Regions from separate parts of the Kitasatospora sp. NPDC052896 genome, predicted to be linked through region 1. Evidence: riboswitches for the same ligand, from Rfam matches in the RefSeq annotation. Region 1 holds a riboswitch; the other holds the start of a gene.

Region 1 (4,350 bases):
GGCCGAGCCGCGGACGCTCACGGTCATGCCGCTGAGCGGCGGCGACCGGCTGCGGCGCCGCCTCGCCCAGGCCGCCCGCCGCTAGTCCAGCTCCGGCCCGGCGCCGGTACCCGCCTCGTCCGGCCCGTCGTCAGGCCGTCCGCCATCAGCACAGTCAGGGGAGAACGACCCACATGAGCACCTTCGATCCCACCGCGCAGGGTGTGCCCGCCGACGCGATGCGGCGGCTGGCCGAGCTGGAGCCCGGCAAGCCCGGCTCGATCTTCACCAGCGACCTGTCGGTCAACGAGTTCCTGCTGGTCCGGGAGGCCGGGTTCCAGCCGATCGGCCTGGTCCTGGGCAGCTCGATCTACCACGTCGGGATCCAGCTCGGGCGCTGGGGCAAGAACCAGGAACTGGAGACGCTCAGCCAGGCGATGTACCACGCGCGGGAGCTGGCGATGACCCGGATGGAGGCCGAGGCCGCCCAGCTGGGTGCGGACGGCATCGTCGGGGTCCGGCTGAGCGTGGAGGCCCGGGAGTTCGGCTCCGACATCGCCGAGTTCATCGCGATCGGCACCGCCGTCAAGGCGGACCAGCCCGCGCCCGGCGGCACCAGCTGGCGCAACAACAAGGGCCTGCCGTTCACCTCCGACCTGTCCGGCCAGGACTTCTGGACGCTGATCCGGGCCGGCTACGCGCCGCTCGGCATGACCATGGGCACCTGCGTCTACCACATCGCGCACCAGAGGATGGGCTCGGTCTTCTCCAACATCGGCAAGAACGTGGAGATCGAGCAGTACACCCAGGCGCTCTACGACGCCCGTGAGCTGGCGATGGCGCGGATGCAGGCGGAGGCGGAGGAGCTGCACGCGGAGGGCATCGTCGGTGTCCAGCTGAACGCCCACAACCACCGCTGGGGCGGGCACACCACCGAGTTCTTCGCGATCGGGACGGCGGTGCGGCCGCTGCGCGCCGACCACGAGATCGAGCGGCCCACCATGGTGCTGAGCCTGGACGGCTGACGCCGTAGGCTGCTGGACCGGCGGGGCGCCCTGTTGTGGCGGCCCTGCCGGTGGCGCGGCGGGACCTGCCCGCCGTGTGCCGGACGAACCGTCAACCGATCGTCAAGCGATCGCATCAAGGAGCGACATGACCGACCACGGCGAGCTCGAACCGGCTCCGGAGGACCCGGGCTCGATCGACCTGCTCGCGGCCGCCCTCCGCCGGGACGCCGCCGACCTGGAGGTCTACACCCAGGTGCTGACCGGCGCGCTCGCGGACGCGCTGCCGGCCGACGCGGTGGCGGTCGAGCGCAAGCGCAGCATGGGCGACCGGATGGCCGGCCGGCCCGGGCGGATCGAGCGGGTCGAGGTCTCGATGGAGGACCAGCGGCTGATCCTCAGCGTGGCGCACGGACGGCCGGCGGGTGAGGTGTGCCGGGTGGTCCGGGGCGTGGTGCTGTCCCGGCGGCCGGTGCCGCTCGACGAGTGGGCCCGCGAGCTGGCGGCGGCCGTGACGGCGCGGGCCCGGTCGGACGCCCGGGCCCGCGCGGCGCTGGAGCGGCTGATCCTCGGCGACTGAGCCGGCGTCCGACCGTTCGGCGGCGGGCTTAAACGTGATACAGGTCACACAAGTTGTACAATCACCCCCGGCCCACATACGGTGCTTCTCGTTCGTTCCCATACGAACCCCGTTTCCCGGAACGCCGAATCCTGCCGCCGGACGGAACGGGCACGTGCAGAGCACCACGGCAGGGGCGGGGGACCCAAGGTAAGCCGCCTCACCCGGAGTTGATCCGGGCGGGGCTAGGGGTGAAGTCGCGCCTTCCGCGCGGCCGGGCAACTCCAGCCCGAATCCGACAGCTCACCTCGCAGGCGTGGGAGAGGAACCACGCTTCATGATGTCCTTCAACGGCCGTCCCACCCTGCCCAGCCGCAACACCCTCAAGCGCGTCGTCGCGGCCGCCGTGGTGGCCGGTGCCGGTGCCGGTATCACCGTCGCCGCCGCGGGTGGCGCCACCGCGCAGACCGCGCCCTCCTCTCCGGCCGCCGGGTCGGCCTCCGCGCAGTACACCGTGGTCAGCGGCGACTGGCTGTCGAAGATCGCCACCGCGCACAACGTCCAGGGTGGCTGGCAGAAGCTGTACGCCCTGAACAAGTCCGTGCTGACCAAGGGTCCGGACGTGCTCTTCCCCGGCCAGCAGCTGACCCTGACCGGCAGCCTGCCGACCTCCGGCGCGCAGCAGCAGGCCCCGACCGCCGCCAAGCCCGCTCCGCAGCCGTCCACCGCGCCGGCCGCCAGCACCCAGGACGCCAGCCAGTCGACGACGGTCGCCAACGCTCCGACCGGTGGCCAGGTCACCGCCGTCCCGGTCGCCGCCCCGGTCGCGAACACCCCGGCCAGCCTGCAGGCGCTGGCCGCGACCATCGTTCCGGCCGACCAGCTGGCCTCGTTCGACCAGATCATCACCCACGAGAGCGGCTGGAACGTCACCGCGACCAACCCGTCCTCGGGTGCCTACGGCCTGCCGCAGGCGCTGCCCGGCAGCAAGATGGCCTCGGCCGGCGCCGACTGGCAGACCAACCCGGCCACCCAGATGCGCTGGGCGCTGCAGTACATGAACACCACCTACGGCAGCCCGAACGACGCGTGGGCCTTCTGGCAGATCCACCACGCCTACTGAGCCACCGCGTCAAGCGCTGGCGTAGGCCGATGACCAGGCCTGCCGAGCAGGTCTGACCGGCGGATCCGCCCCCAGGGATCCGCCGGCGAGGGCCGGTCGGCCAGCCCGCTGGATCCGGTCCACTGATCGGGACCGTCCAGCGGGGCCGTCGACTCCCTCCGTCGATCGGGAAAACGTGTGCCGGCCTGTCCGGCGGGCCTGCGGGTCCGCCCGGCCACGGGCCACCGGTCGCCACTCGGGGCCCGGTTCGCCGTCGTGCGAACCGGGCCCCGCGGTCGTTCCCGGGTTCGGTGCCGCCGGGCCGGCGGGTCGAGGCGGCGTCAGTCCGCCTGGCCGTAGCGGACCAGGTACGCGGCGAGCCGGGCGACGTCCTCGTCCGACCACTCGGTGAAGCGCTCGGTGAAGGACTGCCGGCGCTGCTGGTAGGCGTCCCGCAGCAGGGCCAGGCCGGCCTCGGTGGGTCGCAGGATCTGGCCGCGGTGGTCCTCGGGGTCGGTCTCCCGGCGCAGCAGGCCGAGCTTCTCCAGCGAACCGACCTGCCGGCTGACCGTCGACTTGTCGAGCATGAAGTAGGAGGCCAGGTCGGCCGCCCGGCAGCCGCCGCGCTCGTACATCAGGTCGAGCATGCTGTAGGTGACCAGCGAGAGGTCGGGGTGCAACTGGGAGGCCTTGTGCCGGGCTCGCCGGGCGAAGGCGGTCAGCTCACGCTGGATGATCTCGATCGACGCGTCTCGGCCGGTCACGACTGCTCCTAGCTCTCGGTTGTGCGCTACAACTGTACGGCCCGGGCGGCCCCGCCGCCGGAAGCCCTCGGCCGCACACCGCCGTCACCCACTCCGGTGACCGTGGCGCCGGCCTTTCGTCACAGCCGGTAACCTGTCGGCGACTGATCGGGGCGGCTCCGGGTGGGGCTGACGTACTGTCACGGGGGTGCGCGTGGACGGGGATCCGCCGGTGGCCGGATCGGCCCCCGAAACGGAGGAGTTCGGCGCCGCGCTCCGTCGGCTGCGGACCTCGCGCGGCCTCTCACTCACCGATCTCTCCCGGCTGGTCCACTACAGCAAGGGGTATCTGAGCAAGATCGAGAACGGTGGCAAGCCCGCCGGGTCCGATCTGGCCCGGCGCTGCGACCAGGTGTTGCGGGCCGACGGGACGCTGCTGCGGATCGCCGAGCGGCCGGTGGCCCCGCGTGTGGTGCCGGCATGCGACGTGCCGCGGCTGCCGCCCGAGCCGGACGTGCCCTGCCCGTTCCCGGGGCTGGCCGCCTTCCGGCCGCACGAGGCGGCCTGGTTCGCCGGACGCGACGGCGCGCTCGGCGCGCTGCTCGACCGCCTGGGCGAGCGGGCCGGGCGGGGGCCGCTGGCCCTGGTCGCGCCCTCGGGGGCCGGGAAGTCCTCACTGCTCAACGCGGGGTTGCTACCGGCGCTCGAGCGGGCCGGGTCCGCCGCCCGGGGCGGGCTCGGCCGGCGCCGAGCGGTGGTCTGCACGCCGACCGCGCACCCGCTGACCGAACTGCGCCGGGCCCTCGGCGGGGTCGGGCCGGCCGAGGAGCTCCTCCTGGTCGTCGACCAGTTCGAGGAGGCCTTCACCCTCTGCGCGGACGAGGAGGAACGACGGACCTTCGTCCGGGTGCTCTGCCTGCTGGCCGCACCCGTCGGGCCGGACGGCTCCGGGCTCTCCGCCGC
Region 2 (4,350 bases), on a different contig from region 1:
GGTGAATATCCTATTTGGTCCGGATGTAAATGGCGGGTGGCGAGGTCCGCGGGAGGGGCGGGGCGGTCGCTACTGGCCGTCGGCCTCGCCGTAGCCGGGCTGGGGGCGGGCCGGGACGTCGCCGAGGGTGCGCAGGCCGCGGACGATCGCCAGGGTGCGGCGGACGGCGGTCCAGCCGGTGGGCTGTTCGGGGGCGGTGGCGTACCCGGTGGTGGAGCAGGCGTTGGTGGTGGGTGTCGAGCCGGCACGCGGGGCCGGGACGGCGCCGGCGTCGGTCGGACGGGCGGACTGGCGGGCGGTGCTCGGCTGCGTCATGGGCCCTGGTCCTCTGCGCGTGGCGGTCTCGGTGGGAGACGGTAGTCCCGTCGGATGAACACACCGTGAGGTGCCCGGTTGGTTCCCCTGCTAACCGATCTCGTCGCTGGGCCAGTTACGCAGGCCGTCGGTGAGTACGCCGACCAGCCGTCGCTGGGTGACCGCCAGGTCCTCGGCGAGCTGGTACCCGCCGCCGATGGTGAGCGAGGCGAAGCCGTGGGCGACCGCGCGGACCGTCCGAGCGGCGTGGATCGCCTCGGACCGCTCGATCCCGTAGTCGCGCAGCACCTCCAGGATCGTGCCGACCAGCCGGGCGGCGGCCTCGAGCAGCTCGTCGTCGGGCTGGGCCGGCGTGGCCTGGGGCAGCGCGGCGTAGCGGTGCGGGTGGTCGGTGGCGTAGCGGTGGTAGCCGCGCAGCAGGGCCTCGACGGCGGCGTCCTCGGTCCGGCCGGCGGTCTCCCGGGCGAGCAGGTCGGCCAGGTCGGAGGTGACCCGGACGGCGACCAGTCGGCGCAGTGCGCCCAGGCCGCCGGGCACGTGCTTGTAGAGGGACGGTGTGGCGACGCCCGCGCGGGCCGCCACTCCGGCCAGGGTGAGCGCCTCCAGGCCCTCGTCGTCGATCAGCGCCAGGGCGTGGTCGACCACGGCGTCGGGGGTCAGTCCGACCCTGGGCATCAGGCCACCTCACCGAGGAACGGGAGCAGGGCGTCGGCGGTGGCCTGCGGGAACTCCGCCATCGGGTAGTGGCCGGCGCCGTCGATCATCACCCTACGGGCCCGCGGCGCGCTGGCCGTGAGCGCGGCGACCTGCCGGTCGGCGACCAACTCCGGCTTCGGGAAGTCGGGGTCCTTGGTGCCCATCAGTACCAGGGCCGGGCACCGCACGTCCTGGGTCCAGCCGAGCGGTGAGGAGTCGCCGGTGACGTAGCCGCGGGTGGCCTGGCGCCGGCCGGGGGTGCGCAGGGCGGTGACCATGCGGGCCCGGTAGGCGGCGAAGTCGGCGGGCTTGCGGGTGGGGTAGGCGTGGTTGAGGTACGTGCCCCAGGTGCTCGGGAGGTTCAGGACCAGCGAGCCGAGCAGCTTGGTGAGGACGCGCTGGACGGCTCCCGGCGGCGGGACCTCGATGAAGGCGTCCACCAGGACGATCCCGGCGGCGCGGTGCGGCGCGGTGGCCGCCGCCCTGACCACGGTGGCGCCGGTGTAGGAGTTGCCGACCAGGGTGGCGCGGTCGAGGTCCAGGTGGTCGAGCAGCGCGAGCAGGTCGGTGGCGAGGGCGGCGGGGGAGTAGTCGTCCCAGGCGATCGAGGAGTCGCCGAAGCCGCGCAGGTCCATGGTGATCACTCGGTGGCCTGCCGCGGTGAGCAGCGGGCGCAGGTGACGGTAGACGGTGCGGGAGTCGAGCATGCCGGGGAGGAGGACCACCGGTCTGCCGGAGCCGCGGGTGTCGTCGAAGGCCACGGTGCCGCCGGGGACGTCGAGGTACTGGGTCCGCGGGGTGAGGGCGTCGGTGCTGGAGCCGGTGGACATGGCGGCCTTCCTGGCTGTCGAGGTGCCTGCTGACAGCCACAAAGCTAAGGCTAATAGCCTTAGCTGTCAACGCTCCACGGCCCGATCGCGAGGCTCGTGTCTACGCGTGCTCGGGGCCTCAGGAGGCCGCGCGGGCCTCAGGGGAGCGGCTTGGAATCACGGGCTTCTGGGATTAACGTTTGATAACGCAGCGCGGTCGGCAACGCCGTACCCGAACGGCACCGTGCGCCGTCGCCCAATCCGCGACCCAGCCCGAGGGCGGGGTCGCAGAGCCGGGGAACCACCGTTCCTTGGGGTGAATCGGACCGGCCCCGGCCGGACCGTAGGAGACCTTCCTGCTCCGAACCCGTCAGCTAACCCGGTAGGCGCGAAGGAAGGAAAGGAGCGCGCCCCCGTGGCGTCGACGCACACCCCGGAGAGTCGCACCCAGGCCGGAGGTACTCAGCTGCTCGACTTTCCGGACGGGACAGGGCCGCAGGACGGAACGGAGCCGGCGCCCTTCGGGCCCGAGCAGTCGATCGTGGGTGAGGAGGCCGCGCGGCACCGGTTGCCCCGGCAGAGCCGTAGCGGCGCGCCGGTGCTCGGCGTGACGGCGATGGCCGCCGCCCTGGGGGCCACCGGGTTCTCCGCAAGCGCCGCCGCTGCCGCCACTCCCGGGCCGGCGGCACCTGCTCCGACCACAGTTGCCGCGCCCGAGCAGCCCGTACAGCCCGCGCACGCCGTCGACGTCGACCAGATGGCCGACCACGGCGCCGACCCCGGACTGGCGCTGGCCGCCCGGATCCAGCAGCAGGCCGACACCCGGCGCACCGCGGCCGAGGAGGCGGCCCGGGTCGAGGCCGCCCGGGAGGCCGCGGCCAAGCGGGAGGCGCAGGCGCGCGCCGAGGCGCAGGCCCAGGCCGAGGCACAGGCCCGAGCCGAGGCGGAGGCGGAGGCCGCACGGCAGGCGGCGGCGCAGGCCGCCGAGGCCGCTCAGGCCGAGGAGGCCGCGCGGGCGGCGGCGGTACGGGCCGCCACGGCGCAGGTCGCGGAGGAGCAGGGGCGGGCTGTCGCCGGGACTGCCGCGGTCGCGGTCGTCGGACCCGTGGCCGTCGGAGGTGCGTCCGGCGAGGGTGTCACCGACCAGGCCGGGGCGTCGGACCAGGCCGGGGTGTCGCCGGTCGTCGGCCCGTTCGCGCTGCCGGTCGCCTCGTCGTACGCGCTCGGCCCCGGCTACGGCCAGCCGGGCGGGCACTGGGCGCACCTGCAGACCGGTGCCGACTTCGCCGCCCCCGCCGGCAGCGCGGTGGCCGCGGTCGCCGGTGGGACCGTCAGTTCGGCCGGCTGGTCCGGCTCCGACGGCTACCGGGTGGTGCAGACGCTGTCCGACGGCACTCAACTCTGGTACTGCCACCTCTCCGCGATCACCGTCCCGGCCGGCCCGGTCGCCGCGGGCACCGTGCTCGGCAAGGTCGGCGCCACCGGCAACGTCAGCATGACCGCCAACGCCGCCGTCGGTGGCGTCAGCGGTCCGCGGCTGCGGCTGGAGGTCCGCCCCGGCGGCGGCGCCCCGGTCGACGCGTTGGGCTGGCTGCGCGGGCACGGGCTGAACCCGTAGCCGGTTGGTGGCGAGTGACGGGTGACAGTCGACGGAGGTCGTCAGCCCGGGTGTGGGCTGACGACTGACCACGACTGTCAGCGCTCACTCCGCACCCCGCCCCTCACTCGTCGCCCGGAAAGGTCCAGTCGCCCTCCGGCAGCGGGAGGTCAACCAGCCCGCGTTGCAGCAGGTAGCCGTCGACCTCGGCCGCGCCCGGTTCGGGGGCGAGGTCCTGGTAGTCGGTCAGCAGCAGCTCGGGCAGCCCGGGGACCGTCCACTCGCCGCACAGCCGCAACGCCTCCGCCTGGACCGCCGCCTCGAAGGCCGGGTAGTCGCCGGCCAGCTCCTCCGGCATCGGGTGGCCCAGCGCCGTCAGTCCGGCCAGGTTCCGGTAGCTGCGCTCCATCAACTGCCGTTCCAGCAGCAGCCGGGCCCCGTCGGTGGCCATCCCGATCCCGAGCAGCACCCCCGGCTCCCAGCCCTCCACGCCCTCCGGCTGGTCCAGCCCGTCCAGCGCGGTGAAGACCTCGATCCGCTGCTCCTCCGGCAGCTCGCGGAAGGCGTCCAGCCGGCCCCGGACCGCGGCGAGGTCGGTGCTGTCCACCCCGTCCGCGCGCAGCAGCAGCGCGTAGAGCCGCGGCCAGGTCACCAGGTGCGGCCGCCGCAGCAGCCCGGCGAGCAGCTCGCCCTGCCACTCGGCCTCCTCGTGCAGCCGCTGCTGCCGCTTGGCGTTCAGCCGCCGGGCGGCCCGCTGATGGTCCACCAGCAGCCGCACCGCGGCGCCGTACGCGAGCGGCGACTCGTCGTCCGCGGGCTGCACGTAGAGGTGGATCCGTTCGTACAGCAGCTCCTGCACCAGGCCGGAGCTCAGCTCGGGGAACCCGTCGTGCATCCGGGCGCCGGCCAGCTCCAGCAGCGTCAGCACCGTGC

The links. Region 1 has a riboswitch for cyclic di-AMP ahead of ACIGXM_RS33925 (LysM peptidoglycan-binding domain-containing protein). Riboswitches for the same ligand answer to the same signal wherever they lie in the genome.
Region 2: another riboswitch for cyclic di-AMP. It lies ahead of ACIGXM_RS06140 (M23 family metallopeptidase); the one in region 1 lies ahead of ACIGXM_RS33925 (LysM peptidoglycan-binding domain-containing protein).

What each region holds. Positions count from the first base shown of each region.
Region 1 is NZ_JBITZU010000031.1:72,488-76,837, forward strand. It holds gene ACIGXM_RS33910 (heavy metal-binding domain-containing protein) at 1-85, shown strand, start outside; gene ACIGXM_RS33915 (heavy metal-binding domain-containing protein) at 174-1,004, shown strand; gene ACIGXM_RS33920 (hypothetical protein) at 1,132-1,563, shown strand; cyclic di-AMP (ydaO/yuaA leader) riboswitch at 1,676-1,872, shown strand; gene ACIGXM_RS33925 (LysM peptidoglycan-binding domain-containing protein) at 1,880-2,665, shown strand; gene ACIGXM_RS33930 (MarR family winged helix-turn-helix transcriptional regulator) at 2,986-3,408, opposite strand; gene ACIGXM_RS33935 (helix-turn-helix domain-containing protein) at 3,596-4,350, shown strand, end outside.
Region 2 is NZ_JBITZU010000001.1:1,319,852-1,324,201, forward strand. It holds gene ACIGXM_RS06125 (hypothetical protein) at 70-315, opposite strand; gene ACIGXM_RS06130 (TetR/AcrR family transcriptional regulator) at 406-990, opposite strand; gene ACIGXM_RS06135 (alpha/beta fold hydrolase) at 990-1,841, opposite strand; cyclic di-AMP (ydaO/yuaA leader) riboswitch at 2,064-2,223, shown strand; gene ACIGXM_RS06140 (M23 family metallopeptidase) at 2,236-3,438, shown strand; gene ACIGXM_RS06145 (hypothetical protein) at 3,542-4,350, opposite strand, start outside.